DNA from 2 places in the Gracilibacillus sp. JCM 18966 genome. Region 1 is predicted to be linked to the other one. Evidence: predicted binding sites of a transcription regulator. Region 1 holds the regulator's gene; the other holds the start of a gene.

Evidence for each region. Region 1 encodes Rex, which represses fermentation and respiration genes when NADH is low (regulators of the CRP and FNR family bind a similar motif). Its sites were predicted from a motif close to TTGTGAAATATTTCACAA; they were not measured.
Region 2: a site for Rex is predicted at 2,188-2,205, ahead of ACZ5N5_RS02445 (AtpZ/AtpI family protein). Genes of this name have one in related genera too.

Annotation. Positions count from the first base shown of each region.
Region 1 is NZ_AP043883.1:1,871,751-1,876,186, forward strand. Features, by position in the region: gene ACZ5N5_RS09015 (ABC-F family ATP-binding cassette domain-containing protein) at 1-1,202, opposite strand, end outside; gene ACZ5N5_RS09020 (redox-sensing transcriptional repressor Rex) at 1,359-2,003, shown strand; gene ACZ5N5_RS09025 (DUF4305 domain-containing protein) at 2,027-2,227, opposite strand; gene ACZ5N5_RS09030 (CPBP family intramembrane glutamic endopeptidase) at 2,232-2,936, opposite strand; gene groES (co-chaperone GroES) at 3,367-3,651, shown strand; gene groL (chaperonin GroEL) at 3,715-4,436, shown strand, end outside.
Region 2 is NZ_AP043883.1:548,100-552,535, forward strand. Features, by position in the region: gene atpF (F0F1 ATP synthase subunit B) at 1-155, opposite strand, end outside; gene atpE (F0F1 ATP synthase subunit C) at 284-490, opposite strand; gene atpB (F0F1 ATP synthase subunit A) at 580-1,302, opposite strand; gene ACZ5N5_RS02440 (ATP synthase subunit I) at 1,326-1,694, opposite strand; gene ACZ5N5_RS02445 (AtpZ/AtpI family protein) at 1,694-1,921, opposite strand; gene ACZ5N5_RS02450 (S8 family serine peptidase) at 2,243-4,348, opposite strand.

The DNA.
Region 1 (4,436 bases):
TCATAGTAGCCAATTTTCACATTAGCACCTAGTTGTATGGTACCCTTATCAGGATCTAGTTCGCCGATTATATTTTTTAATAATGTAGATTTTCCGACACCATTTGGGCCAACAAGGGCCATGCTCTCACCACGGGTTAGCTCAAGATTAAGATTTTCAAAAGTAAAAGGCTCAGCATTGTTATAACGGAATGCTAGGTCATTTACCTTGAGGACATCATTACCGCTCCTACGCTCCACGTTGAAACTAAATTTGGCAGAGCCCTCATCACCAAGTGGCTTGTCCATTAATTCCATTTTTTCTAACTGTTTGCGTCTGCTTTGTGCTCTTTTCGTCGTGGAGGCTCTCACAATATTTTTCTGTATAAAATCTTCCATTCGCTTTATTTCGGTTTGTTGTTTTTCGTAAAGCTTCCTATCACGTTCATAATTGGCTGCTTTTTGCTTTAAATATTTACTGTAATTACCGTGATACTTCTTCGATTCATGACGCGAAATTTCATAGACAATTTGAACCGTTTTATCAAGGAAGTATCGGTCATGGGATACGATCACAACGGCACCTTGATAGCTGTTTAGATAGCTTTCAAGCCATGTTAAGGTTTGAATATCTAGATGATTGGTTGGCTCATCTAGTATTAGTACATTAGGTTTTGTTAGAAGAAGCTTTCCAAGGGCGAGTCTCGTCTTCTGACCACCACTTAATGTGGCAATCGATGTGTCCCACATGGATTCAGGAAAATCTAGACCGTTTAGAACGGCTTTGATTTCAGGCTCATATTCATAGCCACCAGCTTGCTTAAATGCTTCTTGTTTGCGGTCATAGCTTACTAGTAGTTGTTGATATTTTTCTGTATCTGCTAATAGATCAGAATCTCCCATTTGCTGTTCCATGCTTCTCAGTTCCTTTTCTTCCTTTAACAAATGGGAAAAGATCTTTAACATTTCATCCCAGATCGTTTCTGTAGAATCAAGTCCCGTATGTTGGGCAAGATATCCTAAGGTAACATCCTTTGGTTTATGGATCTCTCCTTCATCATAGCTAAGGTTACCTGCAATTATATTTAATAAGGTAGATTTTCCCGCACCATTTCGACCAACAATGGCAATCCGGTCATTTTGTTTAATTTCTAGTTTTATATTAGATAAGATCAGCTCAGCACCAAATCGTTTGGTTAAATTGTTCACCTGTAAATAAATCATCATCGTTCACCTCAATGATGTAAGTGTATCTAAAAGGCGAACGAACTGCAAGTAAGGGAAGTAGATAGACAAGTGAACAATTTCACGACTTTTTTCTTTTTTTCTGTTAGAATAAAGAGAGAATAATATTTAATGAAGAAATAAGGGGAATAAAGGATGCCTAATCAACATAAAATTCCACAAGCTACAGCGAAGCGATTACCTTTATATTATCGTTTTTTGAATAATTTACATATCCAAGGAAAAGACCGTGTCTCATCAAAGGAACTTAGTCTTGCAATGAAGGTCGACTCTGCTACCATTCGCAGAGATTTTTCGTATTTTGGTGCATTAGGAAAAAAAGGATATGGCTACAATGTCGACTACTTACTCGGCTTTTTCCGTAAAACCTTAGACCAGGATGAGAATACGCCTGTTGTCCTGATTGGTGTCGGGAATTTAGGAACCGCTTTTTTAAATTATAATTTTACCAAAAACAATAATACGAAGATAGAAGTGGCATTTGATGCGGATCCAATCAAGGTAGGAACAGAGATTCGAAATGTCAATGTTCATCATATAGATGAATTAGAAGAAAAAATGGGAGATATTCAGGTAGCTATTCTTACCGTACCAGTTTCTGAAGCGCAGTCTATGGCAGATCGGCTGGTGAAAGCAGGAATAAAAGGTATCTTAAACTTTACCCCTGCAAGGATTACCGTTCCAGATAATGTTCGCGTCCACCATATTGACCTATCAGTAGAGCTGCAGTCACTCGTTTATTTTATGAAGCATTATCCATTAGAAATAGAAGAAAAATAAGAAGTGCTGATGAGAGGCACTTCTTATTTTTTCTTCGCCTTTTTAATTTTAAAATGTAAGCTTACTAGTCGTATTGCAACAACGAAATCAATGGTAGCAAAAAACGCTAATGCAAGTGTAATGAAATTAAATACCGTATCATCGGCAGATTTTATGCCAATATAGATAAATAATGAGCCCAAAATGAAATAGATGATGGCAGAGCCCAATGGTGAAAATCTCATGTTTTTAAAAGCCCCCAACTAAGATGAACTGTACCTGTTCTAGCATTTGTTCCATTTCTTCTGGATCAAGTGATAATTGCCCAATGACTGCAAATGTGTTCATCGCCATATGTGCAAGAATAGGTACGAGAATTCTTTTGGTTTCGACATAGATAAAGGCAAGCACAAATGCAACTGCTATATAGGTTAAGAGATGACTGAAATCGTTATGCAAGACAGCAAATAAAACCCCTGAAATAATTCCGGCAAAGAAGAAGTTCATTTTTTTATATAGGGAACCAAAAATCGCTTTACGGAATACGAGCTCCTCCAGGATTGGACCTAAAATAGAAATAAGAATAATAAATATTGGTGCTTGTCTCGCTACTTGCATCAATTGCATCGTATTTTCAGAACCAACTGGTGCACCAAATACAAAACGTTCAATGACGGTGGATGCTACCTGAGCAATTAATACTAAGAAGAAACCGAGTATTGTCCATAATACAATTTGTCCAATTCTTTTATCCCGTGATTGAAAGAAAGAATTTATTTCATCTCGTAGTAAATAGCAAGAGATAATCAAAGCAAGAACGAAGCTACCGATATTCCATCCAACCATTAATGTTAATGGATCTACGTTTGTGTACAACCGAAATGGTATAACAAGAAAAGCTGACAATTGTACCGCAACATAGGTAAGAATTATATAAATATACTTGGCAGGCAAATTCAAACGACTCCTTTTTATTTTTTTCTTACATGATACGTATTTTAACATAATTTTAGAATAAAATTGAAATAGTTCGTCTAAAGTTATTTTAAAATAAATGTGTTGTTCTTAAAATAATAGATGGTGTCCCTCTGTTTACTTCACGAAGCTCAAAACCCCTTTTATTGAAACCACACTCTATTAGGGTTCCTACAATAATAAAAACTCATACTAATGACGGCTGTTTGGAAATGCCGTAAAATTGCAAAGAGATCGATAGCATTCCCATTAACAAGAGATATTAAAAAATTTTTAAAAAAATTTATACTTTGTACTTGCAAAAAAAAATAGATTTCATTATTATAATAATTGTGTTAGCACTCAGGGTGATCGAGTGCTAAAATGATAAAAATCTAAATAAAGTCAATTTCAAGGAGGTTTTTAAACGATGCTAAAACCATTAGGTGATCGTGTCATTATTGAGCTTGTAGAGCAAGAAGAAAAAACAGCGAGTGGGATTGTTCTTCCAGATTCTGCGAAAGAAAAACCACAAGAAGGTAAGGTAGTAGCTGTTGGTTCTGGTCGTGTAACGGAAAATGGTGAGAAAGTGGCGCTTGAAGTTGAAGAAGGAAACAACATTATTTTCTCAAAATTTGCCGGTACAGAAGTGAAGTATGAAGGTAAAGAATACTTAATTCTTCGTGAAAGTGATATTTTAGCGATTATCGGCTAAGTATGTAGCGAAGTACGTTTGGATAAATATCATATCATTTAAATATTCAGGGAGGTATTTTTCATGGCTAAAGAAATTAAATTTAGTGAAGATGCACGTCGCGCAATGCTACGTGGGGTAGATACACTTGCGAATGCAGTTAAAGTAACATTAGGACCAAAAGGTCGTAACGTTGTATTAGATAAGAAGTATGGTTCTCCACTTATTACAAACGATGGGGTAACTATTGCTAAAGAAATCGAATTAGAAGATAAATTCGAAAACATGGGTGCTCAATTAGTATCAGAGGTAGCATCTCAAACAAATGATGTTGCAGGTGATGGTACAACAACTGCTACAGTACTCGCTCAAGCAATGATCCAGGAAGGCTTGAAAAACGTAGCTTCTGGTGCGAATCCAGTAGGGGTGCGCCGTGGTATTGAAAAAGCAGTAGAGGTAGCTACAGAGGAATTACGTAAAGTATCTAAACCAATCGAAAGCAAAGAATCGATCGCTCAAGTTGCGTCTATCTCTTCTGGTGATAATGAAGTTGGTCAATTAATCGCTGAAGCTATGGAGCGCGTAGGTAATGATGGTGTTATTACTATCGAAGAATCAAAAGGCTTCAATACAGAGTTAGAAGTAGTAGAAGGTATGCAATTTGACCGTGGATACTCTTCTCCATACATGGTAACAGACCAAGATAAAATGGAAGCAGTGCTTGATGATCCTTATATCTTAATTACAGATAAAAAAATCAACAATATTCAAGAAGTATTACCAGTGCTTGAGCAAGTAGTTCAGCA
Region 2 (4,436 bases), 1.3 Mb from region 1:
TCACGCTCTTCCATCTTGTCCATTAAAGGACCCCAGGCAAATTTTTTAAGCAGGATAAGTAGAATCGCAAAGCTTAAAAGGGAGAACAAAATTGTTCCACCATGAAAACCACCTATGGATGCGTTGATGATGAGTCCACTAGCTAGTTCTTGCACAGTGTTCACTCCTTCCAACAATTAATCGTATCTATCCTATGTTCTATCATTGTCAATACTTACTTACAAAGGAATGGCGAAGATTGTCTAAGACGAACTTCGCCATTCTATCAGGTTATAAGTATGAATTACATTACCATAAAGGCAATTACAACGGCGAAAATAGGAATCGCCTCTACTAACGCTACCCCGATAAACATCGTTGTTTGAAGTGCACCTCTTAATTCTGGCTGACGTGCAATCCCTTCTACTGTACGACTTACGATCATACCGTTACCTAAACCAGCACCAAGTGCCGCTAAACCAATTGCTATTGCAGCTGCTAAAGCTCCCATATTCTATTTCCTCCTTTAAGATATATAACTATTGCTTTATTTTTTGTACTATCAATTATGATGAATGGTAGTTGATAGTAGGAATTATATTAATGATCTGAACTCACTTTGTGAGACATATAGACCATTGTTAACATTGTGAAAATAAATGCTTGGATTGCTCCAATAAATAAACTAAATCCTTGCCAAGCCAACATTGGAATAATGGAGAAGGCAAAGGCAGGAATTGCTATCATTGCCATTTTAGTAATAAGAGATAATAAGATTTCACCAGCGAAAATATTACCGAAAAGACGTAGACCTAATGTAAGAGTATTAGTGAACTCTTCAATGATTTTAAATGGTAATAAAAAAGGTACTGGTCTGACATAATCTTTTGTATACTCTTTGAAACCTTTTACCTTTATCCCGTAATAGTGTGTTAACAAAATAACCATTGTTGATAAGGATAGGGTTAAGGTTGCATCTGAGGTTGGTGACTTCCACCATAATGTGTGTCCAAATGTTACCATGGTGATAACACCTAAAATATTACTTATAAAAAGAAAAACAATTAATGTTAATCCTAGTGGTAAAAATACCTTTCCTGTTTTCCAATCCATGGTATCCCCGATAATGCCTTTAACAAAATCGATAATCCATTCCATAAAGTTCTGAAATCCTTTAGGCTTCATTTGCAATCTTCTTGATGCAAAAAAGCAAATAAAGAAAACTATGACACAGGTGATAAATGTCATCAAAACCGTTGCTAGGTTAAAGTCTAACCATGGAATTCCCCATAGATCGTATAACATCGGTGATTCGTGATCCAATTGCTTCACCTCACTTCCTTGTGCTAGTCTTGTTTTCTAAATAGAGCAAAATCTATCATAATAACAACATAGGCTGTTATTAATCCAATAATTACAGATAAAAAATGGAAATGTTCTTCGAATCGCATTGCAATGAGAACTGCTAATGCTGCGGTTGCAAGTCTGGTAAATGTCCCGATTCCATTTACTCTACCGCCATCTGCTGCGGCACGACCGAATCGTTCCACTTTCCTTTGCATCAACCAAAGGTTATAAAAACTCAATGTTGTTCCTAGGAGAAGTCCGAGGAAGATACTAGTATAGGAGGTAAAACCCCAGCCTAGTACGAAAAGTGCAAGAAGGTAGAACATCCATTTACGTTGACGGGTTATCATTTTTTTGTATTGGTCCATTATTCTTCGTCTCCCGTTATTTCTCTTACGTAATGAATAGTTCCGTATAAACCGGCTCCTAGACCTAAAAGTAGACCGATGATTAAAAAGAGTGGTTTTGTTGTAAAATACCGATCTAGCCAGCTACCAAGCCACAATCCAATTAATGGACCACCAGCCAATTGTGATAGGATGGCGCTTGTGATCGCTAAGCCTTGTAATGGTCTTTTACTCCCTGGTGATGTCAAACTGCATCACTCCATATTTCACGTATACAAAAATTATGTATAGGGTAAAAAGGTTGATTTCGCGGAAAAATTCCTATATATAGAAAAATTTGTCACAGTTATGCAAACCTTATCATCTACCATCAAATAGCATACAATAGGGCACGATTATTGTCAATCCATTTTCAAGACAAAATCTCAGAATATACGGACAAGATACGAGTATTTTGTCCAAAATCCTCGAATATTCAAATCTGAGCTATTTTTTTATTGTTTTCGAACAATTTGTGACAATTATTTCGCAATTCGAAAGATTAAATGATATACACTCCATCAAGTTACTTATTCTTGACGGAGTGTATCTTCTATCAGAATTGGTGTTTGGTATTGATATTTTTCTCCATTTGTCGTGATCACCGTGATATTTGCCACATAGCTCCCTTTAGCTGGTATCCTATCTTTCTTTAAGCTACCTTCGACCACTCCTTTTGACTGGTCGTTTAACTGTAAAATGGTTTCTTTAAATGCAAATGTTTTGTCATCATATAAATCAACCGTCACACTTTCTGCATCCTCTACCATGTACAACTGATAGTGATACTGACCATCAAATGGTTCTAAGTAGAATTCAAGTCCCATTGCCATCGGAACATCAGCTGCTTCGGTCACATACAAGTAAGGTATCGGATGATCATTGAGATAAAGATAACCTTGCAGGAAAGGTTCTGCCTGCTGCTTTGCTTGAAGTATTGCTTCTATTTCAATCTCTTTCTTTTCCCCTGGCTGTAATGTAAAGGAGCTAGGTAAATGAAAACGCAAATCCTGTGATAGCTTTGGCTGTTGAAAGCTATAGCTGATAGGCTGATCTCCTATATTCTCCACTATCATGGAATGGCTGCTTCGTTCAAGGATAGCACCACTTTTCCCAAGCTGGACAAAGGAGTGATATAGTAATGTATCTGTATTAATTGCTTCACCTATATCAACCTTTCCCGCTCCTTGCTCTGTTGGAAGAAAGCTTTCTAGTGGATCAGCTGTGGTTAATAAGGCTGCTTTCAACTGTTGAGGTGTCCAATCTGGATGTGCTTCTTTTAACAATGCTAATATTCCTGCTACATGAGGGGCGGCCATACTTGTCCCATTAAGACTTTGATAGCCATTTGGTACAGTACTCATGATGCTTGCACCAGGTGCCACTACCTCTGGCTTTATTGCCCAATTGACTGTCACGGGTCCTCTTGAACTAAAATCTGTTACGGTATCTTGAATTTTTTCATGCTTGATTTCCAAATAAGAGCCATGGGCATTCCTCAACCATTCACCTGTTTCCTTGGAAATACCAGCAACCGGAATACTTATCTCTGCTTCGATCGCTCCTTGAAAGCTTTCTTCCTCATTATTAGCAATTAATAATGCTTTTGCTCCCCTTTTTTCAGCTTCTATGGCTAGTTTTGTGAAAGGTTGTTTTCCACGGTCGACGATTAAAATGCTATCCATCGGTAATTTGTCTTTTGCTCTATCCTCGTGAGCTATACGTAGATCTCGCTCCAATAACCAAGGAGGCGCACCTTGCATTGGCCAAAGCTCTATTTTTTTTTCTAAAAAACGATCGTATAAGTAGGGATGCTCGATTTGTGGTGTAGAGGCACCAACGGCAATGACACTATCGGCTGTTGCAGGCGATCCAACTGTCCATGGGTCTGGCCCTGTGTTACCATTGGCAATTACAACGGTAACACCTTGTTCCGTGGCACGGTTAACCGCTATCGATGTTGGCCAATCAGGTCCATTAATGGTGTTACCTAAAGATAGGTTAATGATGTCCATCTTATCTTCTACTGCTTGCTCAATTGCTGCCATTACTTGTACGGAGGTCCCAGTTCCACCTGGGCCTAATGCACGATATCCATATAGTTCAGCTTCTGGCGCAACTCCTTTCATTTCTCCATTTGCTGCAATAATTCCGGCTACATGGGTTCCGTGCAAGGTAGGTATGCCCTGTTCTTCTGTTGTTTCCATCGGATCTTGATCGAAATCAACGAGGTCATAGCCACCCTTATAGCTTTTTCGGAGATCGGGATGGGTGTAGTCAATGCCTGTGTCAATCACCCCGACTTTTACACCATCACCTGTATATGGTAGGTTTTCTGGTAGAAGAAAAGGGACACTTTGATTAATCGTTTCCTTTGTTTCCAGCGCTTGATATTTTTGAACTGGATAGCTTTGTTTAAATAGCCCTCTGTTTTTCAGTTTTTTTAACGTACGATTATCTGCCTTAATCGCAATACCATTAAAAATCGTGTCATAAATATGTAGTATCTCTACTCGTGGGTAATAGGTTTCCATTTCCTCAGCAATCTCATGTGGATTATCCTCTACTTCGATGATAAATGATTGCTCTTGTTGCTCAGGTTGTACTATCAATGTCATTAATAACCACCAAATCATGTCACGCCAACTCCTTATGTACCACTAGTGTGTACATAAATAACAATTCTATGATGTTTTTTTCCATTAGAAAAAGCCCCGAAAAAAT